DNA from 2 places in the Mesorhizobium sp. M0140 genome. Region 2 is predicted to be linked to the other one. Evidence: predicted binding sites of a transcription regulator. Region 2 holds the regulator's gene; the other holds the start of a gene.
The links. Region 2 encodes PhoB, which activates phosphate uptake and scavenging genes when phosphate is short. Its sites were predicted from a motif close to TGTCATNNANCTGTCAT; they were not measured.
Positions count from the first base shown of each region.

Region 1: NKJ37_RS12580 (RNA degradosome polyphosphate kinase) is a predicted target of PhoB. The motif match lies at 1,527-1,543, and genes of this name have one in related genera.

Region 1 covers NZ_JAMYTM010000010.1:51,054-67,325, reverse strand. Annotated here, with positions in the region: gene NKJ37_RS12590 (FAD-dependent monooxygenase) at 1-1,198, opposite strand, end outside; gene NKJ37_RS12585 (zinc-finger domain-containing protein) at 1,218-1,463, opposite strand; gene NKJ37_RS12580 (RNA degradosome polyphosphate kinase) at 1,671-3,872, shown strand; gene ppx (exopolyphosphatase) at 3,872-5,407, shown strand; gene NKJ37_RS12570 (DoxX family protein) at 5,643-6,047, opposite strand; gene NKJ37_RS12565 (DoxX family protein) at 6,306-6,725, opposite strand; gene fumC (class II fumarate hydratase) at 6,961-8,358, opposite strand; gene NKJ37_RS12555 (cupin domain-containing protein) at 8,638-9,117, opposite strand; gene NKJ37_RS12550 (LysR family transcriptional regulator) at 9,223-10,221, shown strand; gene NKJ37_RS12545 (SDR family NAD(P)-dependent oxidoreductase) at 10,206-10,964, opposite strand; gene betI (choline-binding transcriptional repressor BetI) at 11,087-11,725, opposite strand; gene choX (choline ABC transporter substrate-binding protein) at 11,809-12,747, shown strand; gene NKJ37_RS12530 (alpha/beta fold hydrolase) at 12,744-13,586, shown strand; gene NKJ37_RS12525 (NIPSNAP family protein) at 13,669-14,454, opposite strand; gene NKJ37_RS12520 (TetR/AcrR family transcriptional regulator) at 14,553-15,227, shown strand; gene NKJ37_RS12515 (hypothetical protein) at 15,486-16,061, opposite strand; gene NKJ37_RS12510 (metallophosphoesterase) at 16,119-16,272, shown strand, end outside.
Region 2 covers NZ_JAMYTM010000003.1:48,669-64,940, reverse strand. Annotated here, with positions in the region: gene NKJ37_RS03985 (DUF2865 domain-containing protein) at 1-118, shown strand, start outside; gene NKJ37_RS03980 (hypothetical protein) at 243-479, shown strand; gene NKJ37_RS03975 (hypothetical protein) at 553-903, opposite strand; gene NKJ37_RS03970 (PAS domain-containing protein) at 1,094-5,653, shown strand; gene NKJ37_RS03965 (PstS family phosphate ABC transporter substrate-binding protein) at 6,161-7,189, shown strand; gene pstC (phosphate ABC transporter permease subunit PstC) at 7,285-8,751, shown strand; gene pstA (phosphate ABC transporter permease PstA) at 8,748-10,064, shown strand; gene pstB (phosphate ABC transporter ATP-binding protein PstB) at 10,082-10,900, shown strand; gene phoU (phosphate signaling complex protein PhoU) at 10,927-11,634, shown strand; gene phoB (phosphate regulon transcriptional regulator PhoB) at 11,651-12,340, shown strand; gene eglC (endo-1,3-1,4-beta-glycanase EglC) at 12,804-14,228, shown strand; gene NKJ37_RS03930 (type I secretion system permease/ATPase) at 14,273-16,030, shown strand; gene NKJ37_RS03925 (HlyD family type I secretion periplasmic adaptor subunit) at 16,034-16,272, shown strand, end outside.

The DNA.
Region 1 (16,272 bases), on a different contig from region 2:
CCAGATCCGCCGCGAGTTTTTCCGACGAGCGCACCTTCAGAAACACATTGCGCGCAATCGCCACTGGACCCGAGGCATGCCAGGCCAGCCGGTTGACAGCGCCGCGTCGGGCGACCTGCGCGACACGCGGCCGCCGTGACTGCTCCCAGACGGCAAGTGCGGCCAGGGGGTCGGCAGGGAAGTCGGCGATGATGTCGGCAAGCGTCGCCGCATCCTCGATCGCCATGGCCGCACCCTGCGCCGCGAACGGCGTCATCGCATGCGCGGCGTCGCCGATCAGTGCGATGCCGTTCGGTGTTGTCCAGGGCTGTTGCGGGTCAACAGTGTGGATCGGCCATGCGGTCCACGGGCCGGCCTGCTCGACCAGACGGGCAAGTTCTGCCGCGGTGCCGCGCAGGGCTCGGGTCAGGATCCCGGCGTCGGCGTTGCCGGACCAGCCCTCGGCAATGCGGTCGCCCCTGGTGAAGGCCGCGAGATTGAAGGCCGCACCCTTGCTGACGGGATAGGCGACCATATGGAAGCCAGGATGCAGGAAGGTGGTGACGCAGTCCCTGGCGCCGATGGCGGCAAAGCTCCGACCGGCGGCACTGCCGGCCGCGACGGTGGCGCGCCAGGCCAGTTCGCCGGAGAAATGGTTCCTTGGCGAAGCCGACCCCTTGGCCGAATCGACAAGTGCGCGCACCGACGACCAGACGCCATCGGCCCCAACCAGCAGGAAACCCTCCGCCTCGATGGTCTTGCCGCCGATCTCGGCCGTCGCGGTGATGCCATCCGGGCCGGTGTCAACGTCGCCGATGCGGGCGCCGGTGGTGAGATGGATATCCGGCATCTCGGCAACGCGCGCGGTCAGTGCGCTCTGCAGATCGGCCCTGTGCGCGACGAGATAGGGTGCCTGCCAGCGCGTTTCGGCGGCTTGCCCCAGCGGCACGCGCGCCAGTTCGCGCAAAGTCGTGGCCTCCTTCAACACCACGGCTTCCGGCCGCACCGCCGCCGGCAGCAGCCGGTCGAGCACGCCAAGCTGGCGAAGGATGCGGGTCGCGTTTGGAGAGAGCTGAATGCCGGCGCCGGTAGCTTCCAGGCGCTGCGCCTGTTCGAACACCCGAACAGGGTAGCCGCGTTCGGCGAACGCAAGGGCTGCGGTCAATCCGGCGACGCCCGCCCCGGCGATGACAATTTGCCGGGATCGCGTGTCGGTCATCGCGCTTGTCGCGAAGGACTCAGGCGGCCTGGTCGATATAGATGCAGCCGGCCGGCAACGTCTCGGTCGCCTTCAGCTTCGGCGAATAGCGGTAGAGCGTCGAGCAATAGGGGCAGACTTTTTCGTTGTCGTCGCCCATGTCCAGAAACACATGCGGGTGGTCGAAAGGCGGATTGGCGCCCGTGCACATGAATTCCTTCACGCCGATGTCGATTGCCTGAAAGCCCGCATCGTTCTGAAAATGGGGAATGGAACCGCCTGCCATCGTCGTCTCCTTAACGCAGTCTCGTCTGCATCTGGATCATATCAGGCCTCTTTGCAAGTTCGATGAAATGAAACTGTCGCAAAAGCCTGTCAGAGGATAAGTTAAGCCGGTTAACCCATGAACCGAAAACCGAGTTCGGTTTCCGGGGGGACCATGGGTCGCTATAAAGACGGCTAACCGGCTGACGGTACGGGAAGAGCGGGAATCATGAACGAACTGAAGCCGGTGCAGAGTGAATTCGTGAACGTCGAGGTGGCTCGCCCGGAGGGCGGCAACCCGGACCGGTTTGTCAACCGCGAGTTTTCCTGGCTGCAGTTCAACCGGCGCGTTCTCGAGGAATCGCTGAACCTCAATCATCCGCTGCTGGAGCGCGTTCGCTTCCTGTCGATCTCGGCCGCCAATCTCGACGAGTTCTTCATGGTCCGCGTCGCCGGTCTTGCCGGCCAGGTGCGCGAGGGCATCACGCTGAAGAGCCCTGACGGGCGCACCCCCGAACAGCAGCTCGAACAACTGCTGCGCGAGGTCGAGCGGCTGCAGGAAGACCAGCAGAAGAGCCTTTCGGCGCTGACCGTGCTGCTCAACAAGGAAGGCATCGAGAGCATCACCCGCGATGCGCTGACCAAGGACGAGAAAATCTGGCTGGAAGACCATTTCCAGGAACAGGTTTTCCCGGTGCTCACCCCGCTGTCGATCGATCCGGCGCACCCGTTCCCGTTCATTCCCAATCTCGGCTTCTCGATGGCGCTGCAATTGCGCCATCGCAAGAATGGCGAGGAGATGAGCGCGCTGCTGCGCCTGCCGGTGGCGCTGAAGCGCTTCATCCGTCTGCCGGACCGCAAGCATCATGTCCGCTTCATCCCGCTGGAAGAGGCGGTCGGCCTCTATATCGGCAAGCTCTTCCCCGGCTACGAGGTCAAGGGCTCCGGCACGTTCCGCATCATTCGCGACAGCGATATCGAGGTCGAGGAGGAGTCCGAGGATCTGGTTCGCCTGTTCGAAACGGCGCTGAAGCGGCGGCGGCGCGGTTCGGTGATCCGCATCGAATTCGACAGGCTGATGCCTGGCGAATTGCGCGACTTCGTCGCCGGCGAGCTTGGCGTGTCGTCGAGCCGCATCAGCGTGCTCACCGGGCCGCTGGCGCTCAGCCAGATTTCCGAGATCGTCGCCGTCCCTCGCGACGACCTGAAATTCATGCCCTACAATCCGCGTTTTCCCGAGCGTATCCGCGAGCATGGCGGCGATTGTTTCGCCGCCATCCGCGAGAAGGACATCGTCGTCCATCACCCCTACGAATCGTTTGACGTCGTGGTGCAGTTCCTGCGCCAGGCGATGGCCGATCCGGAAGTGGTGGCGATCAAGCAGACGCTTTACCGCACCTCCAATGACAGCCCGATCGTGCGTGCGCTGGTCGACGCGGCCGAGGCCGGCAAGTCGGTCACCGCGCTGGTCGAGCTCAAGGCGCGCTTCGACGAAGAAGCCAACATTCGCTGGGCGCGCGACCTGGAGCGTGCCGGCGTGCAGGTCGTGTTCGGCTTTCTCGAGCTGAAAACCCATTCGAAAATGTCGCTGGTGGTGCGGCGCGAGGACGGCAAGCTGCGCAACTACGTGCACCTCGGCACCGGCAACTACCATCCGGTAACGGCGCGCATCTACACCGACCTGTCCTTCTTCACCACCGATCCGACGATTGCCCGCGATGTCGCCCAGCTGTTCAATTTCATCACCGGCTATGCCGAGCCGACGGATGAAATGCGGTTGGCGATCTCGCCGTTCACGCTGAGAAGTCGCATCCTGAAGCACATTGCCGACGAGATTGCCTACGCGGTGCAGGGGAAACCGGCGCGCATCTGGATGAAGATGAACGCACTCGTCGATCCGATCATTATCGACGCGCTCTACGATGCCAGCCGCGCCGGCGTCGAGGTCGACCTGGTCGTGCGCGGCATCTGCTGCCTAAGGCCGCAGGTTCCGGGCCTGTCGGAAAACATCCGCGTAAAATCGATCGTCGGCCGCTTTCTCGAGCACAGCCGCATCTATTGCTTCGGCAACGGTCACGGCCTGCCGTCGGACGAGGCGATCGTCTACATCTCCTCGGCCGATCTGATGCCGCGCAATCTCGACCGCCGCGTCGAAACCATGGTGCCGATCACCAATCCAACTGTGCACGAACAGATCCTTGGCCAGATCATGCTGGGCAACATCATGGACAATCAGCAAAGTTTCGACGTATTGGCTGATGGAACCTCCCGGCGCGTCGTGCTGGAGGAGGGCGAGGAACCGTTCAACGCGCAGGAATATTTCATGACCAATCCGAGCCTGTCGGGACGGGGTGACGCGCTGAAGTCGCATGCGCCCAAGCGCATTGCGCAGTTCAAGCGCCGCAAGAAGAACGCAGCAGCGTCCGGCTGATGCTGTCTGATTCCCAGGGCCGGTTGCAGGACCGCCGACCGCTGTCCATCATCGACATCGGATCGAATTCGATCCGTCTCGTCGTCTATGAGGGGCTGGCGCGTTCGCCGACCATGCTGTTCAACGAAAAGATGCTGGCCGGTCTCGGCCGCGGCATCGTGTCGACCGGCAAGCTCGACCCCGAGGCGGTGACGCGCTCGATGGAGGAGTTCCGCCGCTTTCGCGCGCTTTCCGACCAGGCCGGCGCCGAGCATATGTATGTGCTGGCCACCGCCGCGGCCCGCGAGGCGGTCAACGGCCCCGATTTCATCCACCGCGCCGAGGATGTGCTGAAGACCGAGATCCGTGTCATCAGCGGCCGTCAGGAAGCCTATTATTCCGCGCTCGGCGTCATTTCCGGCTTCCACCCGGCCAATGGCATCGCCGGCGATCTGGGCGGCGGCAGCCTCGAACTGGTCGACGTCAGCGGCGAAGCGATCGGTGACGGCATCACGCTGCCGTTGGGCGGCCTGCGCCTGCAGGACATGGCGAAGAACTCGCTGGCTCAGGCGGCGAAGATCGCGCGTGACGAACTGGCGAAGGCGAAGCTGTTGAAAGGCGGGCAGGGCCGGCCCTTCTACGCCGTCGGCGGCACCTGGCGAAATCTTGCCCGGCTGCACATGGAAATGACCAACTATCCGCTTGGTGTCATGCACCATTACGAGATCTCGGCCGAAAGCGCGGCGAATTTCCTCAAGCAGGTGGCCAAGGCCGAGATCGAGAAGGTCAAGGGCATCGAAGGCGTTTCCAAGAACCGCCGTTCGCTGCTGCCCTATGGCGCCGTCGTGCTGCAGGAGATCATGGCGGCGATGCAGCCGTCGAAGATCATCGTTTCGGCTCTGGGTGTACGCGAAGGCTTTCTCTATTCGCTGCTCGATGAGGCGGAGCAGAAGGCCGATCCGCTGATTTCGGCCTCGGAGGAACTCGCCCGCCTGCGCTCACGCTCCGTCGCCCATGCGCATGAACTCGTCGACTGGACCGCCAAAACCTTTGCCGCTTTCGGCATCGAGGAGACCGAAGACGAGGCGCGCTACCGCCACGCGGCCGCATTGCTGGCCGATATCGGTTGGCGCGCGCATCCCGAATATCGCGGCAAGCAATCGCTCAACATCATTGCGCACGCCTCCTTCTTCGGCGTCGACCATCCCGGCCGTGCTTTCCTGGCCATGGCCAACGCCTATCGTCACGACGGCATCTTCAACGAAGCCATCGCCCCCGAGATCAAGGCGCTGGCGCCGCCGCGTTATCTGGAGCGGGCGCGCGTGCTCGCCGCGATGATGCGCGTCGTCTACCTGCTGACGGCGTCGATGCCCGGCATCATGCCCAGGCTGAAATGGGAACAGCGCGCCAACGGCGTGCTGGCGCTGGTCTTGCCGGCATCGCTGGCCGATCTCTATGGCGAGCGGCCGGCCGGGCGCCTGGCGCAACTGGCCAGGATCACCAACCGCCGGCTGGTGTTGGCCGTCGAAGGTGGGCCCAGTGGGTCGGTGAAGTAGAGTCGGAGCAGAGCGGATTAGAACCTGCTCGGTCGAGTTTCTTCACACCCCTCTCTGTCCTGCCGGACATCTCCCCCGCAAGGGGGGAGATTGGCTGCTTCGTCGTCGGTGCTTTTTTCTTGCAACATTGAAGATTGGCGAAAGCCTGGATGACATCCGATCTCCCTCCTTGCGGGGGAGATGTCCGGCAGGACAGAGGGGGGTGCTGTCCCGTCGACGTTTCCAACCCAGTCCGTCAGGCCAAACCACGTCCGTCGACCGACCAGGCTCCCGCACCGGCCATCGCCAACGCAACGAACCCCCCTGATATCGCAATGTCCTTCATCAGCATCTGCTGGTGCAGGAAGGCGAGCATCGCGTCGCCGCCGCCCTGGCCGTAATGGCCGATGAAACCGGCGGCAATGCAGAAGGCGGCGAGCAGCAGCGCCGCGATCCGGGTCTGGAAACCGACCAGGATGAGCAGCCCGGCGATCAGTTCGAACAGTCCCGTGCCCCAGGCGGCAAGCGTCGGCAGCGACAGGCCGAGGCCGGCGAAATAGCCTGTCGTGCCGGCAATATCGCTCAAAGCTTGGAAACCGGAGGGCACGAACAGGGCGGCGAGCAGCAGCCGGGAGAGCAGGAGCAGCGCGTTGCGGGGCATGTTCACCTCCGTTATCGGCCGCCGGCCGGCCTCGTCCGATGCCCCGATCCTAGAGCAATTCCAGGAAAAGTGTGAAACGGTTTTCCGCCCAGAATTGTGTCAAATCAAAGAGTTAGAGCGGTTGGCCGTTTCCGTGAAACGGTGAACTGCTCTAGCAGAAAACTCCGGCCGACCGATCGGCGGGCATGTACCAACAACGAAAAAGCGGCGCGGAAAATTCCGCGCCGCTCTTTCGTTCGGCTATTGCCAGTTTTTGGCTCAGCCGCGCTTGGCGTCGATCGAATAGGCACCGGCGCCCGAGGAAGCCAGCACGAGGAAGCCGCCAGCGATGGCGAGGTTCTTGAGAAACTGGATCATCTGCATCTGGTCAGCCCAACCGGTGTGGGCGACCAAGCCGGTAGCGACCGTGAAGATCGCCAGCACCCAGGCGACAATCCGGGTCTTGAAGCCGACGAGGATGGCGAGGCCGCCGAGAAGCTCGATCAGGCCGACGACAATGGCCGTTACGGTCGGCAAGGGCAGGCCGAGGCTGCCGAAATAGCCGGCCGTGCCGGCGATGGCGGCCAGCTTGCCGAAACCTGAAAGCAGGAAGATGACCGCAAGCAGGACGCGGCCGATGAGGATGGTGGTCGAGGCATTGGATGCGCCGGAACCGGCGACTGAAGTGTTGATGGACATGGTGGCTCTCCGGAAGGGGTTGATACCGGGGAGATAGAGCAAGCCGACTGTTCACCAAAGCCACCAGGTTGGCGACACATTGTTCACAGTACTTACGTTTCCGTGATCGGGCGGCCCGCGCAAAATTCGCTTCGGGTCAGGTCGTGACGGGAGTAAATTCTCCCGTCGCCAAATACCGGGCTTTTGTTGACGCAATTCCGGACGGAAAACCGCAAGACATTTTTCCTGGAATTGCTTACCCCGGATGCGTCATGTCCTCCGGCCGCACCAGCCGGTCGTAATCGGCTTCGCTGACCAGCCCGGTGGCAAGCGCTTCCTCGCGCAGCGTGGTGCCCTTCTTGTGCGCGGTCTTGGCGATTTTGGCGGCATTGTCGTAGCCGATGGTCGGCGCCAGCGCCGTCACCAGCATCAGCGAGCGGTCGAGTGCCGCCTTGATGTTGTCTTCCCGGGCTTCGATGCCGACGACGCAATTGTCGGTGAAGGAGACCGATGCGTCGGACAGCAGCTGCACCGACTGCAGGAAGTTGTAGGCCATCAGCGGGTTGTAGACGTTGAGCTCGAAATGGCCCTGGCTGCCGGCGAAGGTGAGGGCGGCATTGTTGCCGAACACCTGAACGCAGACCTGCGTCATCGCCTCGCATTGGGTTGGGTTGACCTTGCCCGGCATGATCGACGAGCCCGGCTCGTTTTCGGGCAGCGACAGTTCGCCGAGGCCCGAACGCGGGCCGGAGCCGAGGAAGCGGATGTCGTTGGCGATCTTGAAGAGTGCTGCGGCAGCCGCATTGATGGCGCCGTGCGAAAACACCATGGAATCATGGGCCGCCAGCGCCTCGAACTTGTTCGGTGCGGTAACGAAGGCGATGCCGGTGATGGTGGCGATGCGATCCGCCACCCTTTCGGCGAAGCCGACCGGCGCGTTGAGGCCGGTGCCGACGGCGGTGCCGCCTTGCGCCAGTTCCTGCAGGCCTGGCAATGTCAGCTCGATGCGCTTGATCGACGAGGCAACCTGCGCGGCATAGCCCGAAAATTCCTGGCCAAGCGTGAGGGGGGTGGCATCCTGCGTGTGCGTGCGGCCGATCTTGATGATGTGATTGAACTCTCTGCTCTTGGCGGCGAGCGCCTTGTGCAGGTGCTTCAGCGCCGGCAACAGATCGTGCACGATGCGTTCGGCGCAGGCGATGTGCATGGCCGTCGGGTAGGTATCGTTCGACGACTGGCTCATATTGACGTGGTCGTTGGGATGCACCGGCTTCTTGGAGCCCATGACGCCGCCCAGCATCTCGATCGCCCGGTTGGAGATCACCTCATTGGCGTTCATGTTGGACTGCGTGCCCGAGCCGGTCTGCCAGACCACGAGCGGGAAATGGTCGTCGAGCTTGCCGTCGATGACCTCTTGTGCCGCCTCGACAATCGTCTTGCCGATCGCCGGGTCGAGCCGCTGAAGGTCCATATTGGCTTCGGCCGCGGCCCGCTTGACGATGCCCAGCGCGCGCACGATCGATGCCGGCTGCTTTTCCCAGCCGATCTTGAAATTGCCAAGGGAACGCTGCGCCTGCGCGCCCCAATAGCGGTCGGCGGCGACTTCGATCGGGCCGAACGTGTCGGTTTCGGTTCTGGTCTTTGCAGCGGTCACGGGTCTCTCCTTGTCGAAGTCGGCAACGGCGTATCGCGTTGCACAAACGGCTTCAAGCGGAGATTGCGGACGGCGAGGATGCAAATCGGTTGAAGGTGCGGCGCTTCTCGCCTTCTCCCCTTCTTGTGGGAGAAGGTGGATCGGCGCGCAGCGCCGAGACGGTTGAGGGGTGGGTGACGGAGTGCCGTCGGCGCCAAGCTGGAACACCCCTCATCCGACCTCTTCGCGGCCACCTTCTCCCACAAGGGGAGAAGGGAAAGAATGCGCGGTTTCGGCCTCTCACCCTAGCGGCGGACCGACAATGTCGATGCCGTTTTCTGCGCAGAGCTGCACCAGTGCCGCGATGATTTCCGGTGTCGGTTGCATCTGCGGCGGCACCTCCGGCTGTTCGGCGGGACGGCTCGCCTGACGCAGCATCGTCTCGAAATCCGAACCGCGCGTGATGGTGAGCGTACGCGCGCCTTCGCGCGATTCGACCCGGTAGGTGTGCGGCAGGCCTTTCGGCGCAATGACGGTTTCGCCGGCTTCAGCAATGCGTTCGTGGCCGTCGATCTGAAAGCGCAGTCTCCCGTCCAGGATGTGAAACACTTCGTCCTCCCTGCGATGCACATGCAGGGGCGGGGAGTCGCCATAGGGCATGCGATGCTCGACGACGCAGGTGCCGTCCTCTCCTGCCGCCGACGAGACGTGGATCGCGACAAGCGTGTTGTTGAACCAGAAGAGTTCCTTGCCTGTGATCGTGCCGGGGGTCATTGTCATGGCCGTCTGATCCTCCTGTTGCCTGTGCCTGCTGGGCCGATGACGATCTAGCCAGGGATATGCCGACAACGGAAATCGAATGATCGTATGGGGCGAATTGATGCGATGAATTTGAACGCGCTCGACCTCAATCTCATCAGGGTGTTCGACGCCCTTCTGCGGGAGAGAAGCGTTACGCGTGCCGGCGAGCAGATCGGCCTCAGCCAGCCTGCCGTCAGCGCTGCGCTCAATCGCTTGCGGCATCTCCTCAACGACCAGCTGTTCGTGCGACGGGGCAATGACATGATGCCGACGCCACGCGCCGAGAGCATGGCCGAGCCGTTACGCGTGGCGCTTCGTGAAATCGAACGCGTCTTCCACTCGGCCAAGGCGTTCGATCCGGTGGAACTGGAGCGAACCTTCACGTTCATGGGTGCGGATTTCTTTTCCATGATGCTGATGCCAACTTTAGCGGCGCGCATCGCGGGTGCCGCGCCGCGCGCGTCGCTAAGGTTTCTCGACAGCGCGCGCGGCGACGTCTCGCGGCTGCTCCAGGACGATGAAATCGACGTAGCGCTCGAGCGTCCGCTGGAGGTCTCCGACTGGGTCTCAAGCACGCCTCTGTTCCATTCACCATTCGCCATCATCGCCGCGAGCGACAACGCTGCGATCAGGCAGGCGGGGATCATGGAAGGCGAGCTTCTACCGATCGAGCTCTTCTGCGAACTGCCCCATGTTCTTCGTTCTATCGATGGCTCGATGTCGGGCTCCACCGACGAGGCGCTCCGCAAGATCGGACGAACGCGCCGTGTAAGCCTGGCCCTGCCGCACTTTCAGGCTGTCGCATTGGCAGTGGCAAACGGAAACCACCTGGCGGCAGTTCCCAGGCAGTTCGCGGTTTGGGCGGCCAAGACCCTGCCGCTCGTCATCTTTGAACCGCCACTTCCCATTGCTGTTCCGGAAATCAGGATGTACTGGCACGCGCGCCACGACAACGAGCCACCCCATCGCTGGGTTCGCGATCAGGTCCTGGAGGCGGTAGGCGCACTCGGATTCGTGGAAAGCGGCGCCGCGGAAAATGCCGGCGCCTGGTCTGGCGACCGGACGGATCACCCCGCGGTATAGCCACCGTCGACGGAGAAGATCCCACCGCTGGTCCAGGCGGCCTCTTCGCTGGCCAGATAGACCGCGATACCGGCCAGATCGTCGGGGCGGCCGATTCTGCCAAGCGGATAGCTGCGCTCGACATAGGCTTTCAGCTCGGCCTTTGCCTCGGCCGGCAAATTGTCGACGGTCTTGCGCCGCATGGCTGTGTCGACCGTGCCGGGCGCGATGGCGTTGACGCGGATGCCGCGCGGGCCGAGTTCGAAGGCCAGCGATTTGGTCAGCGAGTTCAACGCGCCTTTCGACAGGGAATAGAGGCTCGACGGCCGCTTCGGGATCATCTTGTTGGCGAAATAGGACGAGATGTTGATCACCGATGCGCCGGCCGCCAGATGCGGCAGCAGGCCCTGCGTGAGGAAGAACACCGCCGCCACATTGAGCGCGAAGGATTCTTGGAACTGCGCCACGCTGACGGTCTCGAACGGCACCAGGAAAGCCACTCCGGCATTGTTGACGAGGATATCGAGAGGCCTGCCCGATTTTTTCACATGCTCGACGACGGCCGCGATGCCGGCCGATGTGGCAAGATCGGCCGACAGCGTCTCGATAGTGCCGCCGAGTTGCTCGCGGGCAGCGTCGAGCTTCTTGGTGTCGCGGCCGACGATCAGGACGTCCGCGCCCTCGCGCGAAAAGGCCTCGGCGATCGCCAGGCCGATGCCGTCCGAGCCACCGGTGACCAGCGCGCGCTTGTTGTGAAGTCTCATGGGACGCTCCGAGATTTAGTCGTCGTCGAGATCGCCGTATAGTGGCGGCCGCGGTCAAGCCGTCGGCCTATCCCCCGGTATGAACTTCGACCGTTGCCATCCGGCAGGCCAGCCGAGTTGGTTTAAGCCCCGGCGGTCGCAAGCTTCCCCAAAGTCAACCGACCCGCGACATAATTCTTGACCTGGCGGACCGCCTGTTCCCGCGACACGCTGCCTGGCTGCAGGCCGAGCCGCAGCCAAAGCCCGTCGATCAGCGCCGTGACGCCAAGCGCGATGTCGTCGGCGTCTCCAGGCGAGGCGAGGCCGTGCAGGCCCGACAACAGGTTCGAGCGCATGCGCGCATGGATCACCCGCTGGATACGGGCCATCTTCTCGTCGCGCGGCACCTCGGCGCAGAGCGACAGCCAGGCATGGCACAGAGGCGGCTGGAACAGATGCTCCTCGAAATTGCCCTCGATCACCGCATCCATGCGCTCCATCGGCGTACGCGCCCGGCGAAGCCGCGCGATCACCGCCTGGCACAGGACGGCATTGGCCTCGCGCATCGCGTGCTCGAACAATTCCTGCTTGTTGCGGAAATAGTGCAGCACGATGCCCTTGGAGGCACCTGCCTGGGCGGCCACTTTTTCCAGGGTCGCGCCGGCAATGCCTTCGCGCTCCAGCACCGCGAAGGCCGCCTGCCGCAGCTCCTTGCGGCGTATCTCGCTGAGACGCTTGAGTTTCACGGGGTCGGTCCATGCATGGCGAATCCACGTTGACATTTTCGTCCGCTCAGATCAATCATTGACCCGTGGGACAATAAAAAGACCAATCGGTCAATTTGATCACAATGAGGAGAACCGAAATGTTGCGCATGCTTGCAAATGGCGTCTGTCTTGCCGCGCTGATATTGGCCTCGAATGCGGCCCAGGCAGCCGAGGCCGAGCAGTGCGGCACTGTCCGCATGGCTGAACCCGGCTGGAACGACCTTGCCTTCACCACGGCGGTCGCCAATGTCCTGCTGCAGGCGCTCGGCTATCAGCCGCAAAGCCAGGTTCTTGGCATCAACGTCATCTACGAGGGCATGAAGAACAGGGATCTCGACCTGTTCCTGGGCTACTGGGACCCGGCCATGGTCACCTATTATGAGCCCTACAAGAAGGACGGCTCGGTCGAGAATGTGCGCGTCAATCTCGTAGGCGCCAAATACACATTCGCCGTGCCGACCTATGTCTGGGAGGCCGGCGTTAAGGATATCTCCGACCTGCACAAGTTCGCGGACAAGTTCGGCAAGAAAATGTACGGCATCGAGCCCGGCTCCAACCAGTTGATGATGGACGCCATCGCCGATCCCGCCTTTGGCCTGGACGGCTGGCAAGTGGTCGAGTCCAGCGAAGCCGGCATGCTTTCCGAGGTCGGCTACGAGATCAAGGAAAAGCAGTTCATCGTCTTCCAGGGCTGGGCGCCGCATCCGATGAACACGATGTACGACTTCAAGTACCTGACCGGTGGCGACAAGTTCTTCGGCCCGAATTTCGGCGCCGCGACCGTGACGACGCAGGTGCGCAAGGGCTATCTGCAGCAATGCCCGAACGTCGCGCAATTCCTCAGGAACCTCGCCTTCGACATCGATTTCGAGAATGTCGGCATGGGCTATCTGATCAATGACGGCATGAAGCCGGAGGACGGTGCGCTGAAGGCAATCATGGCGAACAAAAGCCGCCTCGACGCCTGGCTCGCCGGCGTCACCACTTTTGACGGCAAGCCGGGCCTCGCCGCAGTCAAGGAAAAGCTCGGCCTGTGAGAGCGGCCGCGCTCGATGACTTGCCGAAGCAGGCTGTGGTGGCGGAGCAGGGCGCCTGGGCCGGCCGCAAGCAGTTCGTCACTGTCGGCGATCTCGACATCGCCTATGTCGAGATATCGGGCGCCGAGCCGGCACTTCTGTTGGTGCACGGCTTCACCGACACCAGCCGCAGTTTTTCGCTTCTGGTGCCATATCTGGCCGGCCGCCGTCTGATCATGCCGGATCTGCGCGGCCACGGCGCCTCGCAGGCTGGCAAGAACTGCGGCATCGCCGATCTTGCCGATGATATCGCCGGGCTGATCCAGAGTTTACAACTCGACCGACCGGTCGTCGTCGGCCATTCGCTGGGCGCCATGGTGGCTGTCGCTTTGGCTGCGGGGCACAAGGAGTTGATCGGCGGGCTGGTGGTCCTGGCCGGCACGTTGAAGCCCGATTTCGCGCCGGGTCATCCGCTGGTGGTGAGCGTCGAGGCCCTGCGAGATCCGATATCGCCGACCGATCCGTTCTATGCCTGGTGGCATGCCTGTCGTCCCGACGTGCCCGCAGCCTTTCTCACCGGCTTGGCGCAAGAGGCCTCGGCGATGCCGATCCCGCGCTGGCGCGCGATTCTCGAGGAAATCCGCCGCGCCGACCTGACCGATGCTGCGCGGGCCGTGCAGGCCCGGACGCTGATCATCGCCGGGGCCTGCGACCCGCTGTTCGGCGCGGCGCACCAGCAGGCGTTGCAATCCGCTCTTGCCGGAGCCGTCTTCGTTCGGGCCGAGAGCTGTGGCCACAACCCGCATTGGGAAGATCCAGGCCTCGTGGCGAAGGTCATCTTCGAGGCGTTTGAAGTCTGATGCATGTCGCCCAAAAGTGCCCCCGGTTTTGGGAGAACGACATGCACAAAAAAGGCCTATTCCTAAAGCGCGTCGACGCGCTTTAGGAATAGCGCCCGACCAATGATTGCGATGTCGGCGACAGCCGCAAAGTCTCCGTTGGTTTGGTCAGGCCGAGCTGCGCGGCCTGCCAAAAATCCTGCCATGCCGGAGAAGCGGCGAGGGCGGCCTGGTGGCGGGCATGCGCCTCGGTGCTGGCAAAACCCATGACGCTGATGAAGACGCTTTCATCAGCCCGTACCGGCAGGCGCGGAAAACTGTTTTCGGCATGCTCGGTAACGAAAGCGGCGAACAGGCGTGCGTCGGCCGTCATCAGGCACGCCGTCTCAGTCTCGAAGCGATTGGCGAAATCAGCCTCTGTGCCGGGCTGCAAATGATGAATCTCGATGACAACGATGCCGGTCAGCGGTTTGTTTTGAATGGGCTTTTCGTCATCGGCCAGGCTTGGCCGCTGCTTGCCCGCGAGGTCGAAGCCGGCGCCCGGCCACGCCGGCTTGAGCAGCAGCACATCGTCGGAATCGATCATCGTTGAGTTGGCCGCATCACTGTGCGCCGCCCAGACCGGCCCGCCATAAAAAGCGGCGAGAGCATTTTTCCGCGCATCCATGCCGTCGAAGCCGCGCATCCAGACGAACATGTCAGGCCGATCGAGGTCCCGGAACTGGCCGATGATGGTCATGCCGGCGTCCTCCTGGCCCTCGATCAGCCTGCTGTCGAAGATGCCGATGAGCGTGTCGCGCCGGCCGGGTTTCAGCGTGTATTGCCGAAGCTCGACGACAGGCGAAGCGAGCGCTGAGGGTTTCGTCGCGACGTTCTGGGGCAGGTTCATCCGGCACTCTCCTTAAAACAGAGTGATCGTCCTGTTTTGTAAAACAGACCGGTTGTCCTGTTTTGTCAACATGCTAAAGTTCGGCAATGTCAGCAGAGATGACCGTCCAGCCAAAACCGCGCCCGGGAAAACGCATCAACGACCCTGAGGGCATGCGCAAGAAAGTGCTCGATGTCGCCGAGGACGCGTTCCAGGCGCGCGGCTATCACGCCTCCAGTATCGGCGATCTGATGGCGGCGGCTGATGTCAGCGGCGGAGCGCTGCATCACCATTTCCCGACCAAGAAGGCGCTGGCGCTGGCTGTGATCGACGAGCGTGTGGCGGCAGCGGTCGAAGAGACATGGATCGCGCCGGTGCTGGCGGCGGCATCGGCGCGCGAGGGCGTGCGCGCCGTGTTCGAGGCCGTGGCGGCGGAACTGGAGCAGCAGGGGTTCGTGCGCGGCTGCCCGCTCAACAATCTGGCGCACGAACTGTCGCTTGCCGATCCCGATTTCCGCCTTGCCCTTGCCGATATCTTTGGCGGGTGGCGGCGGGCGATTGCCGACAAGGTGCGTGCCGACCAGCAGGCGGGCAAGGACGAGGGCACGGACCCCGAACGCTTCGCCGCGCTGACGGTCGCCGCCTATTCCGGGGCGATGTCGATGGCCAAGACGGCGCAGGATGCCGGTGTGCTGCGGGATTGCCTGGCGGGGCTGGAGCGCAGCGCGCCGTCGCAGGGCGGCTTGGTTGCCAGGCGACGCAACAGGATACTGCCACGGCCGAGAATTATTTGATGTCGGCGGGACAGCACCCCCCTCTGGCCTGCCGGCCATCTCCCCCGCAAGGAGGGAGATCTGCAGCATCGGCGCTCGCTCGTACCTTCACCGGTGGAGATTGGCGAAAGCCGGTGTGACAGCCAATCTCCCCCCCTTGCGGGGGAGATGTCCGGGACAGAGGGGGGTGTGCAGGATCGCGACGCAGCCACTTCTCTCGACCTTGCGGCTTCGCTCTGGCTGACACGAGGGGGAAGCGAAGAAGCCTGGGCTCTTAACCTACTCGGCCAGCGGCTTGATCGTCTCGTAGCCGTTGACGGATTCCGAACTGGTGCCTTCATCGTAGCGCCGCGCGAGCGCGGCTTGCAGATCGGGCGCATAGAGGGTGGTGAATGAGTCCAGCGTCTCGCCGGCGCCGTTCTTGAAGGTCTCCTTGACCGCCAGGACATTGTATTTGCAATCGCCCAGACGGAATGTCTCCTTGCCCTTGACGACCAGGCTCAGCGTCTTGGTGCCCTTCGGCGGCTTGTTCGGCGACAGCTCGACGAACTCTATCGCGGCCTTTGCCCCCGCCTTCAGCGGGAACAGCTTTCGCAGATCGGAAAACGGGATCATCGCCTGGCGGCCGGTGTCGCTGTCGCGAAACACCTCGATCAGGCCGGCGAACAGATATTGGGTCTGGGGCGATTGCGATTCGTAGGTGTTGGCAACCGACATCATCCCGCCGGCCACGGGCCGAAATTCGCTCTGGATGCCGGATCTCGCCAGAACGAAACCCTTCCTGGCGGACTTGGCATCGACGCAACCGGCGGCATGCGCTTGCGCAAGCGAGACATGCCAGACCCGTGGCGTCATGTCGATGATGGCGCAGAGGCGCTGGACGACCGGCTGCTGTCCATGCTGAATCAGCAGATGATGAATCGCCGTTCGACTGGATCGCTTTCCCGACGCAACTTCCTGGTACAAGCTGCAGGATTTGCCGCGGCCGGCGCCTTGCCGCGGCCGGCCTTAGGCCAGACCGGGCAACGCGTCCAGTCGATCGACGCCACCTTCCTGTTCATCGCCG
Region 2 (16,272 bases):
GGTTGCGGCCGTCGCCGGGATCGATGCCGAAGCCCCAGGTGCCGCCCAGCACCTTTCGATCGAGGCCGGCGAGCGGCCGGTGCGCGTGGTCGGCCCGGCATTTTTCCCGGCCGAATGATCGCCGGTCTTCCCCGATCGGCGATCACCGGTGGCGGCGTGCCTGCTGCGATGCGGTTGCGCGATCCCTCTGGAACAGAGGGGCACTCACGGCGTTGTGATCGACATCAGCCGGGAGGAACGCCGTGGCTACTTTCAGGGAAATGCGGGTGCTGGAGATCGTCGAAGACGACTCGCTGACCACCGAACAGAAAATCGCCGAACTGCGCGAGATCGAATCCGAGGCGCGTGGGTTGCAGCGGGCTGCCTCGGAGGGCCCAATGGACGACGATGACGGTTGGCAGGAAGATCTGCGTCAGGTTCGTCTTGCACTCGACAAGCTCGGAGCGAAGGAGCCGAAAAAAGGCGCTGCTTCCCTGTGAAGGCCGGGTCACCGAGCTATCCGCGGATCGCGTTTTGTTTGATCGAAACCCGCTTTTAGGACCAAGCTCCAATCTAATCGCAGACCATGCGAGCTCTCTTGCCAGGCTCGCTGACGTTCCTGCAGGTCAGCGATTTCGCCGGCGCCGATAGGGACGCCGACGCAGGCAACCTCGTCTGGTGCCGTCTCGGTGCGGCATGGCTGACCTTGCGCTCGGAAAAACGCCGGGGCGGCTGCGGCGCCACCGGAAAAGCGCCGTTTTCGACCTCGGCTTGCCCATAGTCGACATTCGGTGGCGGCCGATCCCAGAAGCGCCGGACATCGAGCGGCCTCGGGATGACGACCGTGCCGTCATAACTGCGCGAGCAACCGCCGCCGAAAAGCAGCGCCAGCCCCATGAAAAAAGGCACAATCCGTCCAAGCATCAGCAATACCCCTGCCGTTGCTTATATAGCGGGTTCGACCCTGCCGACAACCGGGCGGAATGAAGCAGACCCTGCCGCCCGATCCTGTCTAACAACCGTTAAGGTTAGCGGATCCTTAATGCTTCTCGGGCACATTCCGCCGACGAACCGCGGAGGAGGGTTCGGCCTTGGTTTTCGGGGTGGGGACGGCATGGCGGAAGCGAACGAAACAATCGGCGCGCGCGGCAAGCGCGGGCCTCGCAGATCCACAGTGCATGGCGATGATGCATCATCGTCCGCCTCTTGCATGGATTCGAACGATGCGCTTCGCCAACTCGTTGAAGCCGGTTCCGACTGGATTTGGGAGACCGACGCCGTACTGCGGTTCTCCTGGCTTTCGCAAAACTACCAGGCAGCCACCGGCATCGATCCGGCAAACGTGCTTGGCCGGTTCCGCTTCGACTTCCTCAACCAGGTCCTGAACGGCGATCGCAGTGGCGCCGCGCATCTGGAGGATCTGCAGGCGCACCGGCCTTTTCGCGACTTCGTCTACGAACTCAAGGGTGGCAACGCCGACTGTCGCTGGGTCTTGACGTCAGGCTTTCCGAAGTTCGACGACGAAGGAAGATTTGCCGGTTATCGCGGCATCGGCCGCAACGTCACGGCACTGGCGGACGCCTTTAAAGGTCCGGGGCCGGGACCATCGGCCGACGGCGAGCCCGACCAGCATCTGGCCGACCTCGAGCGAACGATGGACGCCATGCATATGGGCGTCGTGCTTCTCGATGCCAGGCTCGACACGCTGATCATCAACAAGGCCTATCGCGACCTCTCGAGGATTCCGGACGGCGCTGTTAGCGTCGGCGCTCCGTTCAGCCTGTTGATGGAGCTCAACCGCCGCAGCGGCATCTATGGCGACATCGACGAACGGCAATGGCAGCGCTACCTTGCCGCTCGTCTCGACGAGATTCGCGCCGGATCCGTCGCGCCGCGCGAATTCGTCCATGCCAACGGCAGGACGATGATGTTCTCGGTGACGGCGCTGTCAGGCGGCAAGCGGCTGTTGACCTATTATGAGGTCACCGAGATGAAGCAACGCGATGCGGAGATCAAAAGCGCGAACGCCAAGATCGCCGAGACCTTCGCCAGTCTCCGCAGCATGGTCGACCAGATGCCGATCGGTGTCCTCGTCCTGGACGCCAATATGCGCGCCGAGATCATCAACCGTGCTTTCTATGATTTCTGGCAGATCGACGCCCGGCGCGCCGAGATCGGCTGCAGCTTCCGCGATCTGATGGACGCCAGCCGCGACATCGATCCGTTTGGTGCCGACGATGCATCATGGCAGCGGCATGTCGCAGAGCGCGAGGCGGAAATCAGGGCCGGGGTCGCCGCCTCGCGGCAGTTCCCGCGCAATGACGGCCGCACCCTGATCTCGTCGATGGCGCCGCTGGCCGGCGGCAAGCGGCTGATCTCCTATGTCGACGTCACCGACATGAAGGACCGGGAGGCCGAACTTGCCGACGCGCTGGAGAAGGCGCGGCTGGCGGAGGCGGTGATCAACGCCGTCAAGGATCCGATCTTCGTCAAGGACGACCATCTGCGCTTCGTCTTCGTCAACGAGGCGTTCGCTGCTCTGTTTGGCCAGACGCCGCAAACCATGCTCGGCAAGCCCGGCGGCGATTTCCTCCCGGCGAACGCTGTCGCGCTTTTCGAGCAGAGCGAAGGTGAGGTCCTTGCGACCGGGCGGCCGTACGAAGTGGAAGAGAATTTCGAGGTCGATGGCGCCAGCCGATCGCGCATCGTCAGGAAGAGCCGCGTCGGCATGGCCAGCGGCCGCAACTATGTTGCCGGCTTCCTGTTCGACGTTTCCGACATGAAACGCCGCGAGACCGAGGCGCAGGATGCGCGCAAGCATCTCGCCAGCGTCCTTGAATCCTTGCCGGCCGCCGTGATCATCTACGATAGCGACGACAGGTTCGTGTTCGCCAACCGCAAGATCCAGGATACGCTGCCGGCCTTGAAGCCGGCATGGCAGCCCGGCTGCACATTCCGCGAGGCACTCGTTCTGGGCCATGCGAACGGCTATTTCCGCAACAGCGGCGATCCACAAGTCGACCAGCTCTACGACAGCGACCATGACCGCTGGCTGGATGCGATCCTCGCCCGCTACCGCTTGCCCAATTCCTGCTACGAGCGTCATAACCCCGACGGCCGCTGGTACCAGGTCTACGACATGCGGACCGATGACGGCACCTTCATCGGTGTTCGCGTCGACATCTCCGAGATCAAGAGCCGCGAGGCGGCATTGCGCGATTCGATGCGCCAGATCGACCTGTTCCGGCACGTGATGGACGAGTTGCCGGTGGCCGCCTTCATCAAGGCGCAGGACCTGAGCATCGAATTCGTCAACAAGGCCTGGTGCGCGATCACCGGCTTGGCCAAGGAGGATGTCATCGGCCGCACCGACCGGCAGTTGTTCGGTGCGCAGGACGCCGATGGCTACAGCCATGACGACACGCAAGTCGTCGTGACGGGCGCCGTCAAGGAGGTCGAGGAACCCGTCACCCATAGCGACGGTACGGTTCGGCAGTTGATGACGCGCAAGAGCCGCCTGGTGACGCTGGACGGGTCGGTGCATCTGGTCGGTTCGAGCACCGACATCACCGACGTCAAGGCGCGCGAGCGTGCGCTGGAAGAAAGCATGCGCGAGAACGAGGTGTTCCGCAGCCTGATCGACAACGTGCCGGTATCGATCTACGCCAAGCGCTCCGATCTGAGGCAGTTCTATGTCAACAAGGGCTGGTGCGATCTCACGGGCTTCCGCAAGGAAGAGGCTATCGGCAAGACCGACATCGAGATTTTCGGGCCGGATGGCGAGGCTTTCGTCAATGGCGACCTCGCCGTGCTGCGCACCGGCGAAACCCAGGAGGTCGAAGAGACGGTGACGTTGGCCGACGGCAGCGTCAGGCATCAATTCGCCCGCAAGGGCGCGATGATCGCCTCCGACGGCTCGCTCTATTTGATCGGCTCGACCACCGACATCACCGAGCTGAAGATGCGAGAGGCCGAACTGCGCGAGGCGCGTCAGCGCGCCGTGCTCGCCGACCGCGCCAAGTCGGAATTCCTCGCCAATATGAGCCATGAGATCCGCACGCCGATGAACGGCGTGCTCGGCATGGCCGAACTGCTGGCCAAATCGGACCTCGACCCGAAGCAGAAGACGTTTACCGACATCATCGTGAAATCGGGCAATGCGCTGCTCACCATCATCAACGACATCCTGGACTTCTCCAAGATCGATGCCGGTCAGTTGGTGCTCGATCCGGCGCCCTTCAATCTGGCCGAGGCGATCGAGGATGTAGCGACGCTGGTGTCCACACGGGCCAAGGAAAAGGACCTCGAGCTGATCGTTCGTGTCGAGCCTCGGCTCGAGAGCCTGTTCGTCGGCGATGTCGGCCGTATCAGGCAGATCGTCACCAACCTGCTCGGCAATGCGGTGAAATTCACCGATGAAGGCCATGTGCTGGTCGACGTCACCGGCGAGAGGGTTCCAACCGGAACGAAGCTGACGATCTCGGTCACCGATACCGGCATCGGTATCCCCGAGGAAAAACTGAAACTGGTGTTCGAGAAATTCAGCCAGGTCGACACCTCTTCGACGAGGCGACACGAGGGGACCGGTCTCGGCCTCGCCATCACCTCGCGGCTCGTCGAGCTGATGGGCGGCGATATCGGGGTCGAAAGTGCGGAAGGCAAGGGCTCGACTTTCTGGTTCTCGGTGACGCTGCCGAGGGCCGGACAGCAGAACGGGCAACGCATCATGCCGATCGACGTGACCGGTGCGCGTGTGCTGATCGTCGACGACAATGCCGTCAACCGGGCGATCCTGACCGAACAGATGACATCGTGGACGTTCGATTCCTGCGCGGCCGAAAGCGGCGCCGAAGGCCTCAAGGTGCTGATCGCCGCCGCAGCCTATGGCGTGCCGGTCGACTGCGTCGTGCTCGACTACCAGATGCCTGAAATGAGCGGCGCCGAAATGGCGCGGATCGTGCGCAACACCGCCGGTCTTGCCGGCACGCCGATCATCATGCTGACCTCGGTCGACCAGTCGCTCGCCAACACCAGCTATCGCGATCTCGGCATCGATGCCCAGCTGATCAAGCCGGCGCGCTCTTCGGTGCTGCTGGAAACGCTGGTCGCCACCATCCAGCGGCATCGCCACAATACTGGCGACACGCAGCCGCTCGCGGCCGACACCACTCCAGGCAATGTTGCACGGCCGCAGCCCTCGGCACCGTCCGAACAGCGTGCGCTGCTGCAGCCGCCTTCGATTCGCCCCCGGCCACCGGTGGCGGCTGGCGGCGACAGGCTGGACATCCTGGTGGCCGAGGACAATGAGGTGAACCAGATGGTGTTCACCCAGATCCTCGGCGAGACCGGTTATGGTTTCGAGATCGTCGGCAATGGCCGCAAGGCGCTCGACGCCTTCGGCCGGCTCAACCCGTGCATGATCCTGATGGATGTCTCCATGCCGGAGATGAACGGTCTCGAAGCGACCGCCGCCATTCGCCGGCTGGAGGAAGAAACCGGCACGCATGTGCCGATCGTCGGCGTCACCGCGCATGCGCTGAAGGGCGACCGCGAGCGCTGCCTGGAGGCAGGCATGGACGACTATCTGCCCAAGCCGATCAGTCCCCGGGCGTTGCTCGAGAAGGTCGAGCGCTGGGTCGGCGCCAGCCGGCAGGCTCAGCGCAACGCCGGGTAAGCCGGCTCTGCCCGAGTGCGGGGAACGCGGCGAAGATTCGCGCCCCTGTCAGCGGCCAAGACTATGGCGCGATCGCACCATATCAAAGGCGGCATCCAGCCGAGACAATGGCTACATTCGAATTCCGCTCTTCCCAGTTACGGGCGGGAGCAGCGACCGCCGGCATGAGACAGCGTCAACCTACCCCAACGGACCTGTTTTCGGCGATGGCCCGGCCACGACACCGTCTGGCTGAGAGCAACGCGCTCCCGTCCGGCTTTTCTTCACAGAGGCCGGCTGGTCCCAAATCGCCGGCCAGCCTCGGCTGAATAGAGCAAGTCCCTGATTCCGGTGACAAAGCCGGGCTGCGTCGGGAGTGCCGGCCAGGCGGCATTCTGCTCATCCCGATGAAGCGTTACCGGGGTGACATCAAACTGTCATGCGACTGTTATAATCGAAGGCTATTGGCCTCAGCGGGCGCCGACTGACGAGCGCCGAGAGACCATCTTCCGAACAGGAGCAGGCCACATGAAGAAATTCCTCTATACGGCGTCGGCCGCTGCGCTTGCGCTCGCCGCGTCGTCCGGCTTCGCCGCCGCGCGCGACCAGATCCAGGTCGCCGGGTCATCGACCGTGTTACCTTATGCCAAGATCGTTGCCGAGCAGTTCGGCGAAACGTTCACCAACTTCAAGACCCCGGTCGTCGAATCCGGCGGCAGCGGCGCCGGCATCAAGGAATTTTGCAAGGGCGTCGGCGAAGACACGATCGACATCGCCAACTCGTCGCGTCCGATCAAGGCGGACGAACTCAAGTCCTGCGCCGACGCCGGCGTGAAGGAAGTCCAGGAAGTCCGGATCGGCTATGACGGCATCGTCTTCGCCACCGACATCAAGGGCCCGGACTGGGCGCTGGTTCCCGCTGACATCTACAAGGCGCTCGCGGCCAAGCTGGTCGTTGACGGCAAGCTGGTCGACAATCCGAACACCAAGTGGAGCCAGGTCAATCCGAAGCTGCCCGACTGGGACATCGCCGCCTACATTCCGGGCGAAAAGCACGGCACGCGCGAAGTGTTCGAGACCAAGCTCCTCGATGCCGGCTGTGACAAGGCTGCTCTCAAGGCTGCCGGCATTGCCGACGACAAGGAAATCGGCAAAACCTGCATCGCCATCCGCAAGGACGGCAAGGCCGTCGACATCGATGGCGACTATACCGAGACGCTCGCCCGCATAGACTCCAACAAGACCGGCGTCGGCGTGTTTGGCCTCGCCTTCTATGAGAACAATGCCGACAAGCTGAAGGTCGCCACCGTGGAAGGCATCGTGCCTTCGACCGAGACGATCGCCAGCGGCAAGTATCCCGTCTCGCGCCCGCTGTTCTTCTACGTCAAGAAGGCGCATCTGGGCGTCGTTCCCGGCCTCAAGGAATATGTCGAGTTCTTCCTTGACGACCAGATGGTTGGCCCGGAAAGCCCGCTCGCCGAATACGGCCTCGTTGCTGCACCGGATGCCGAGCGTCAGGCCCAGCGTGACGCTTTCGCCGCCGGAAAGTCGATGTAATCAGCTGCCGAACCGGGGTGCGGGCCAATCCCGCGCCCCGGTTTCATCGCAGGCCGCAATGGCGGCTGCGTAAGAATTTCTCTTGGGGTGGGTCCATGTCGTCCTTGCTCGTACTGGCCATCGTCGTTGCCGTCGGCCTGGTTGCCTTTTTCATCGGCCGGCAACGTGCCGCGGCCCAGGACAATGGCAAGGTCAAGCCGCATTCGCGCGCCCATTATCATGGCTGGTGGGCCTTCCTGCTCGCCGTTCTGCCTGCTCTTTTGCTGCTTGCCGTCTGGACCGTCGGGTCTTCCATCTATCTGGACCGACACATTCACGCTGCCTTGCCCGAGCGCACCGTCGACAGCAAGGTTGCCAGTGAGGCACTGGACGTCAGCCTGGTAAAGAGCCTCGCCAGGGGCCTGCGCAAACTCGATGCGGGCACACTGGCCGCAATGCCTGCCAGCTTTGCCGAGTTGCAGCCGCTGCTCGCCGCCAAGGGTGTGGCACTGGCGAGCGACACGCAGGATTACATGATCCCGATCGCCGTCGAGGCGAACAAGGTCCAGGACCGGCTCGGCCTGTTCGGCGCCATTGTCATTCTCGTTTCCTCGATCGCCGGCGCCTTCTATGCGCTCAGGCAGATCGAGCCGCGCGCCAGGGCACGCAACAATGTCGAGAGGCTGATGCTGTGGGGGCTGCTTGCCGCCTCCACCATCGCCATCCTGACCACCATCGGCATCGTGCTTTCGATGCTGTTCCAGACGATCACCTTCTTCGAAAGCGTCTCGCCGATGAGTTTCTTCTTCGGCACCGTCTGGGATCCGCGTTTTGCCGCTGCCGGTTCGGGCGGCAGCCAGGGCCAGTTCGGCCTGATCCCGCTTCTTGCGGGCACGCTCTACATCGCCGCCGTCGCACTGCTGGTTGCGGTGCCGGTGGGGCTGATGTCGGCTGTCTACATGGCCGAATACGCAACGCCCAGGGTGCGCTCGGTGGTCAAGCCGGCGCTTGAACTGCTGGCCGGCATACCGACCATCGTCTACGGCATCTTCGCCGTCGTCACGCTTGGGCCATTCCTGCGCGACCTGTCCGCGGCACTGACCGGCGGTTCGCCCTTCATCCAGGGCCAGAGCATCTTCACCGCCGGCCTGGTCATGGGCGTCATGCTGATCCCGGTCGTGTCCTCTCTTTCGGACGACATCATAACCGCGGTGCCGCGCGCCATGCGCGACGGGTCGCTCGGCCTCGGCGCGACCCGCTCCGAGACGATCAAGCGGGTGATCCTGCCGGCTGCACTGCCCGGCATCGTCGGCGCCGTCCTGCTGACTGCCTCGCGCGCTATCGGCGAAACGATGATTGTCGTGCTGGCGGCGGGCGTCGCCGCCAACCTCACCATCAACCCGTTCGAGGCGATGACGACCATCACCGTCAAGATCGTCAACCAGCTCACCGGCGACCTCGAGTTCAATTCGCCGCAGACGCTGGTCGCCTTCGCGCTCGGCCTGACGCTGTTCGCGCTGACGTTGGTGATGAACATCGTCGCGCTCTACATCGTGCGCAAATATCGGGAGCAGTACGAATGACCGACATTTCCATGGATACGATGGTCAGGGCGGCGGCCCATCCGCGCCGCGACATCGGCCTGAAGGCCCGTTACGCTGCCGAGCGCCGATTCCGCATCTATGGCGTCGTGGCGATTTCCGTAGGCCTGGCGTTCCTGGCAATCATGCTGATCACCATCGTCTCGAAAGGCTACACCGCCTTCTGGCAGACGACGGTATCACTGCCGATCTCGTTCGACGAGAAGGTGATCGATCCTTCCGGCAAACGCGCAACCGATCCGAGCGTTCTGATCAAGGCGAATTATCCCAAGCTCGCCGAAAACGCGCTGGTGGCCAAGCTCGGCATCAATCCCGACGACAAGCCGGCGATCAAGCAGCTCAAGGGCTTCCTGTCGGAAGGCGCCCGCGTCCAGTTGCGCGACATCGTTGCCGCCGATCCGTCCGTGATCGGCACGACGCGCGACGTCAACATCCTCGCCGCCGCCAATCTCGACTCGGCTTTCAAGGGTCAGATCGACCTCAGCGTCGAGGAAGCGCGACGCAAGGTCTCGGACCAGCAGATCACCTGGATGAACAAGCTCAAGGCCGAGGGCGCGATGGCCGAGCACTTCAACAGCGGCCTGTTCACCTACGGCGCCTCCAGCCGCCCGGAAACCTCGGGCATGGGCGTGGCGATCATCGGCTCGTTCTATATGATGGTGATCGTGTTGCTCCTGGCGCTGCCGATCGGCGTCGCCGCCTCCATCTATCTGGAGGAGTTCGCCAAGAAGAACCGTTTTACCGACCTTATCGAGGTCAACATCAACAATCTGGCCGCAGTGCCGTCAATCGTCTTCGGCTTGCTCGGCCTCGCGGTGTTCATCAATTTCCTGGGCATGCCGCGCTCTGCCGCCTTCGTCGGCGGCCTGGTGCTGACGCTGATGACGCTGCCGACGATCATCATCGCGACGCGAGCCGCACTTGCAGCGGTGCCGCCGTCGATCCGCTCGGCAGCTCTCGGTCTTGGCGCCTCCAAGATGCAGATGGTGTTCCAGCACATCCTGCCGCTTGCCGCGCCCGGCATCCTCACCGGCACCATCATCGGTCTGGCGCGTGCGCTCGGCGAAACCGCGCCTCTGCTGCTGATCGGCATGGTCGCCTTCGTCGCCGATCCACCGACGACGCCTTTCGATCCGGCCACCGCGCTGCCGGTGCAGATCTATATGTGGGCGAACGAGGCCGAACGCGCCTTCGTCGAGCGTATGTCCGGCGCCATCATCATCCTGCTCGTCTTCCTCATGGCCATGAACATCACCGCGATCGTGCTTCGGCGTCGGTTCGAGCGGCGCTGGTAGAAAAAAGGCATCTTGGTATGAACATCATGACCGAACAGTCCCTTGAAAACGCAGTGGGCGACAAGATGAAGTCGAACGAAGTAATCAAAATGCGCGGCGACAAGGTCGGCGTGTTCTATGGCGAGAAGCAGGCGCTGTTCGACGTCGATCTCGACGTCCGCCTGAACCAGGTGACGGCGCTGATCGGCCCCTCCGGCTGCGGCAAGTCCACCTTCCTGCGCTGCCTCAACCGCATGAACGACACCATCGATTCAGCACGGGTAACCGGCAAGATAACGCTCGACGAAGAAGACATCTACGACAAGAACATCGATGTCGTCGAACTCAGGGCGCGCGTCGGCATGGTGTTCCAGAAACCCAATCCGTTCCCCAAATCGATCTACGAGAACGTTGCCTATGGTCCGCGCATCCACGGATTGGCCAAGCGCAAGGCCGACATGGACCAGATCGTAGAGTCGAGCCTGAAGAAGGCGGCGATCTGGAACGAGGTCAAGGACCGTTTGCAAGAACCTGGCACGGGTCTTTCCGGTGGCCAGCAGCAGCGTCTGTGCATTGCACGCGCCATCGCCGTGTCACCCGAGGTGATCCTGATGGACGAACCGTGTTCGGCGCTCGACCCGATCGCCACCGCTCGCGTCGAGGAACTGATCGACGAACTGCGTCAGAACTATACCATCGTCATCGTCACCCATTCGATGCAGCAGGCAGCGCGCGTGTCGCAGCGCACCGCGATGTTCCATCTAGGCTATCTGGTCGAGGAGGGCGCCACCGACAAGATGTTCACCACCCCCGACGACAAACGCACCCAGGACTACATCACCGGCCGGTTCGGCTGAGCTCAGGCATACGAGGGACGAAGATCATGGGTGAACATACCGTCGCATCTTTCGATGAGGATCTGGAGCAGATCAGCCAGCTGATCCGCGACATGGGCGATCTCGCCCGCTCGATGGTCAGTGGCTCGACCAGGGCTTTGCTCAATTCGGACAATGCGCTGGCGCAGCGCGTGGTTTCCGATGATGCCATCATGGATGCACGCCAGCGCGAGCTGGACGATCGCGCCATCACGCTGATCGCCAAGCGCCAGCCAATGGCCAACGATCTGCGTGCGGTGGTCGGTTCGATCCGCATGGCCGGCGACCTTGAGCGCATCGGCGACCTTGCCAAGAACATCGCCAAGCGCGTCGGCACTGTCGGGCTGAGTGTCACGCCGCACGACCTTTCGCATTCGATCGACGCGATGGCGCAACTGGTGCTGATCCAGGTGCAGGGGGTCGTCGACGAGTACGCCGCCGCCGACCCGGCAGCGCTTGCCACGCTCAGAAACAATGACGAACGCATCGACGTCAAATACACCTCGGTGTTCCGCGAGCTGCTGACCTACATGATGGAAGATCCCCGCAACATCACGGCGTGCACGCACCTGTTGTTCTGCGCCAAGAACCTCGAGCGGATCGGCGACCACGTGACCAACATCGCCGAAAATGCCTACTATGTTTTGACCGGCACGCAGCTGCCAGCCAATCGTCCGAAGCAGGACGAGACGGCAATGTCCGCGCCAGCGGCATAACAGGGGTGACCAGCCGATGATCGCACCACGCATCATGGTGGTGGAGGATGAGGAGCCGCTAGGCGTGCTGCTCCGCTACAATCTTGAATCCGAAGGTTACCAGGTCGAGGTGGTGACGCGCGGCGACGAGGCCGAAATCCGGCTGCAGGAGAACGTTCCCGACCTTCTCGTGCTCGACTGGATGGTGCCGGCGGTTTCCGGCATCGAACTCTGCCGGCGCCTGCGAATGCGCCCAGAGACCGAGCGGCTGCCGATCATCATGCTGACCGCGCGAGGCGAGGAAAGCGACCGCGTGCGCGGCCTGTCGACCGGCGCCGACGACTATCTGGTCAAGCCGTTCTCGACGCCGGAGTTCATGGCCAGGGTCAAGGCGCTGCTGCGCCGGGCCAAGCCGGAAGTGCTGTCCAGCGTGCTAAAGGTCGGCGACATCGTGCTCGATCGCGAGTCGCACCGGGTCTATCGCAAGAAGAGCGAGATCCGGCTCGGGCCGACCGAATTCCGCCTGCTCGAATTCATGATGCGCCACCCCGGCCGCGTGTTCTCGCGCAGCCAGCTGCTCGACAATGTCTGGGGCGAGACGATTTACATCGACGAACGCACTGTCGACGTGCACGTCGGCCGGCTGCGCAAGGCGGTCAACAACGGCCGCATGCCTGATGTCATCCGCACCATCCGTGGGGCGGGTTACGCGATCAGGGAAGACTAGGTGGCTGTTCCGTCCCGATAGATCGTGACCGGGAAAACTCGATTAGCACGTGGTCGCCAACAGCCGCGAAGAGTGGAATGTTGCACTCGTCTCATCGATGGGGAGCGAGCACGTGACGCTTTGGCCCAAATGCGGTCATTCGAAACCTGATGAGGATGACCGCTCTTGGCGGTACGTCGCCATCTTGCCCGCAGACTCCGACCAGAAAGCCATGCAAGAATAAATTTGAGTTAACTTAGATATACGTTCGTTAAACGACGTGTGTTCTGCATAAATATACGATTTTACTAAATTGCTTCAATTTACATTGAGCCATCACCTCCTTATTCATTATCCGCCTTCCGATTATTGCGGTCTCGGATCGAATGACGATTCCGTGGAACGATCTCGTTCCTTGCAGCGTTGCTTTGGGAGCGGTCGCCGGACCTTTGACCAGGTCGGACACCATGAGGAAGGATTTCTGATGAGCACGGTCTTAAACGCCAAAGGCATCCCTCTTGCCTACACCGGCGCTTCCACTCATTGGTTCTCGGCCACCGGGTCTGGACCGGAACTGCATGGCACCTCCGGCAACGACTCCTTCTGGGGAGACACCGGCGTCACTGTCACGATCCACGGTGGCGCCGGCGACGACTACTATCATCTCTATTCCACCAACAACAAGGTGGTCGAGGATCCTGGGGCAGGGATCGACACGATCGACACATGGATGAGCTACAAGCTCCCTGACAATTTCGAGAACCTCGTCGTTACCGGCACCAACCGATTTGCGTTCGGAAATGCGTTGGACAACATCATCAAGGGCGGGTCAGGTCACCAGACGCTGGATGGCGGCAAGGGAAATGATGTCCTGATCGGCGGCGATGGCGCCGATACTTTCGCCATCTCCAAAGGTAATGGAAGCGATCTTATCTTCGATTTCGGTGCGACCGATGCGCTCCGCCTTAACGGCTACGATTTCACTTCGTTCGATGCCGTCCGTTCACAGATGGTCCAAGTGGAATCGAACGTGATGCTGAACCTCGGATCCGACGAAATCCTGGTGTTCAAGAATACGACCATCGACAAGCTGCAGCCCACCCAGTTCGAACTTCCGATAGACAAGTCCGCAATGACGCTGTCCTTCTCCGACGATTTCAACACGCTGAGCCTTCGGGACGGGCAGGACGGCACCTGGAATTCCAATTTCTGGTGGGGAGCGCCGAACGGCAGCACGTTGAGCAGCAATGGTGAGTTGCAGTGGTATATCGACGCCAATTATGGCCCGACGAGTTCGGTCCATCCGTTCAGCGTTGAGAACGGCGTCCTCACCATCACCGCCGCGCAGGCGCCGGAGGACATCAAGCCTCTGATCAACAACTACGAATACACCTCGGGGATCCTGACGACCCACGACACCTTCTCGCAAACCTACGGCTATTTCGAAATGCGGGCGGATCTTCCTGAAACAGCCGGAGCCTGGCCGGCGTTCTGGCTGCTTCCGGAGGACGGATCGTGGCCGCCGGAGCTGGACGTTGTCGAAACGCGCGGCCAGGACCCGAACACGCTCTACATGACGGCGCATTCCAATGAGACGGGAGCGCACACGAAGGTTTCGTCAACGGTGAACGTTGCGGATACCGACGGTTTCCACACCTATGGCCTGCTCTGGACGAAGGATGAGCTTGTCTGGACCTACGATGGTGTAAAGGTCGCTCAAGCAGCGACGCCGGCCGACATGCACGATCCCATGTATATGCTGGCCAATCTCGCGGTGGGCGGCATTGCCGGCCAGCCTCCTGACCATCTGGCTACGCCAGCGGAGATGAAGATCGACTACATCCGCGCCTATACGCTGGACGACCTGCAGCACCACCCCTTGGACATCGCCGGCGACCATTCGGTCTAAGCGACGCCCTTATGTTGGGGCCATGAGCCGTTAGGAGCGCGGGAATGATTGCACGGTCTGATCTGCGGGCAGTCTTGAGGCGCGCCATCGCCGATGTCGGTGTTTTTTCGTTCCTCATCAACATCCTGCTATTGGTGATCCCCCTTTATCTGTTGCAGGTCTATGACCGCGTCCTGCCTTCCTCCAGCGTCGAGACGCTTCTTTACCTCTCTGCTATCGCGGTTCTCGCACTCGCCTTTCTCGGTCTCCTCGATGCGGTCCGCTCCGTTTACACGCAGCGCGTTGCAGCCATTGTCGACAACAGACTGGGCGCGAGGACATTCGCCGTCTCGCTGGAGGCTAAGTACGCCGGGGGAGCAGCCCTGCCTCCACTGCGCGACCTTGCCTCGGTATGCGCCTTCATCAGGTCACGTGGCGCGGCGGTCTTGTTCGACCTGCCGTTTGCTCCGTTCTTCCTCGCCCTGCTGTACCTCATCCATCCTTTGCTGTTCTGGCTTACGCTGGCGGGATCTGGTCTGTTGCTTGCGCTGGTCGTGGCAAATCAGTTTGCCATCGGCAAGAATGATGCCTTGTCGGCGGAACGCTCGGCTGTTGCCAGCCTGTCGGAGCAGGCCTTTGCCCGGAATGCAGAGACGCTGCGCGCCATGGGCATGATCCAAAACGCCGCGCGAGTGTGGGGAAGGCACGTGGCGGAGGCGCTAGTCCTGCATGACCGTTCGTCGATGGCCAACGCGATTTTCAGTGGAACGTCGCGAGCCGTACGCATGATGCTTCAGCTAGCAATACTGGGTGTCGGAGCATGGCTCGTGCTGCAAGGGAAGATGACGGCCGGCATGATCTTCGCGTCTTCCCTGGTGTCGTCCCGTGCGCTGCAGCCGCTCGACCAACTGATCGGGTCATGGCGGCAGATCGTCGACGCCAGACGATCGTGGAAGCGTTTGGACAAGGCGTTTTCCGCCCATCCGGCGCATGCGCAAAAACTGACCTTGCCGGACCCGTCCGGCGAAATTGTCGTGCAGGGCCTCATCTTTGTCGCGCCGAACGCCACACCCGGCACCGAACCCATCATCAAGAGACTGAACTTCCGCATCGGCGCAGGCGAAGCGGTGGCGATAATAGGTCCGAGCGGAGCCGGCAAGTCCACCCTGGCAAGATTACTTGTCGGTGCGATTCAGGCAACCAGCGGCTGCGTCAGGATTGATGGCGCCGATCTCAGAACCTGGGACGAGAAGCAGCTTGGCCGGCATATCGGATATCTCGCTCAGGAGGTGGAGCTCTTTCCCGGATCGATCGCGGAAAATGTCGCCCGCTTTGAACCCGATGCGAATGACGCCTCTATCGTCGAGGCAGCAAAGAATGCCCGGGCGCATGAGCTGATACTGGAGCAGCGAGACGGCTATCAGACCAGAATAGGTTCGTCGGACAGAACACTGTCGGGCGGCGAACGCCAAAGGATCGGGCTGGCGCGCGCTTTTTACGGCAATCCGCATGTTCTCGTTCTGGATGAGCCCAGTACCCATCTCGACGGCAGCGGCGAAGCCGCGCTCGAAGAAGTGCTTGCCGCCGCGAAAGCGGCGGGCGTTACGACAATCGTGATAACGCACCGCCCTTCGGTCGCCGCAGCCTGCGACCGCGTGATGCTTCTACGCAGCGGAGTGATCGAAGCCTTCGGTCCAAGCGGCGACGTGATGCGGCAGCCAATCGCCGGCATCGGCCTTGCCCCACAGCGCAGCATGGCGGTGACAGGGTCTTTTGCAACGACGAACCGCGGCACCCCTCATAGTGTCCGCTTTGGATCGTAGAAGATGACAGCACAGAGCCTCGTCCGGGAAGGCACAGCACGCACCGACATTCGCCGGGTGGCATTCGCCGGATACGCGGCAATGGCGATATTGATGGGTTGCTTTGGCTATTGGGCGGTCAGTGCACCGTTGTCCGGCGCGGTCATCACGCAAGGCACAATCTCGGCGACAGGCGGGAACATCCTCATCCAGCATCCCGAGGGCGGCATCATCCAAGAGTTGCTCGTCCATGAGGGTGATCG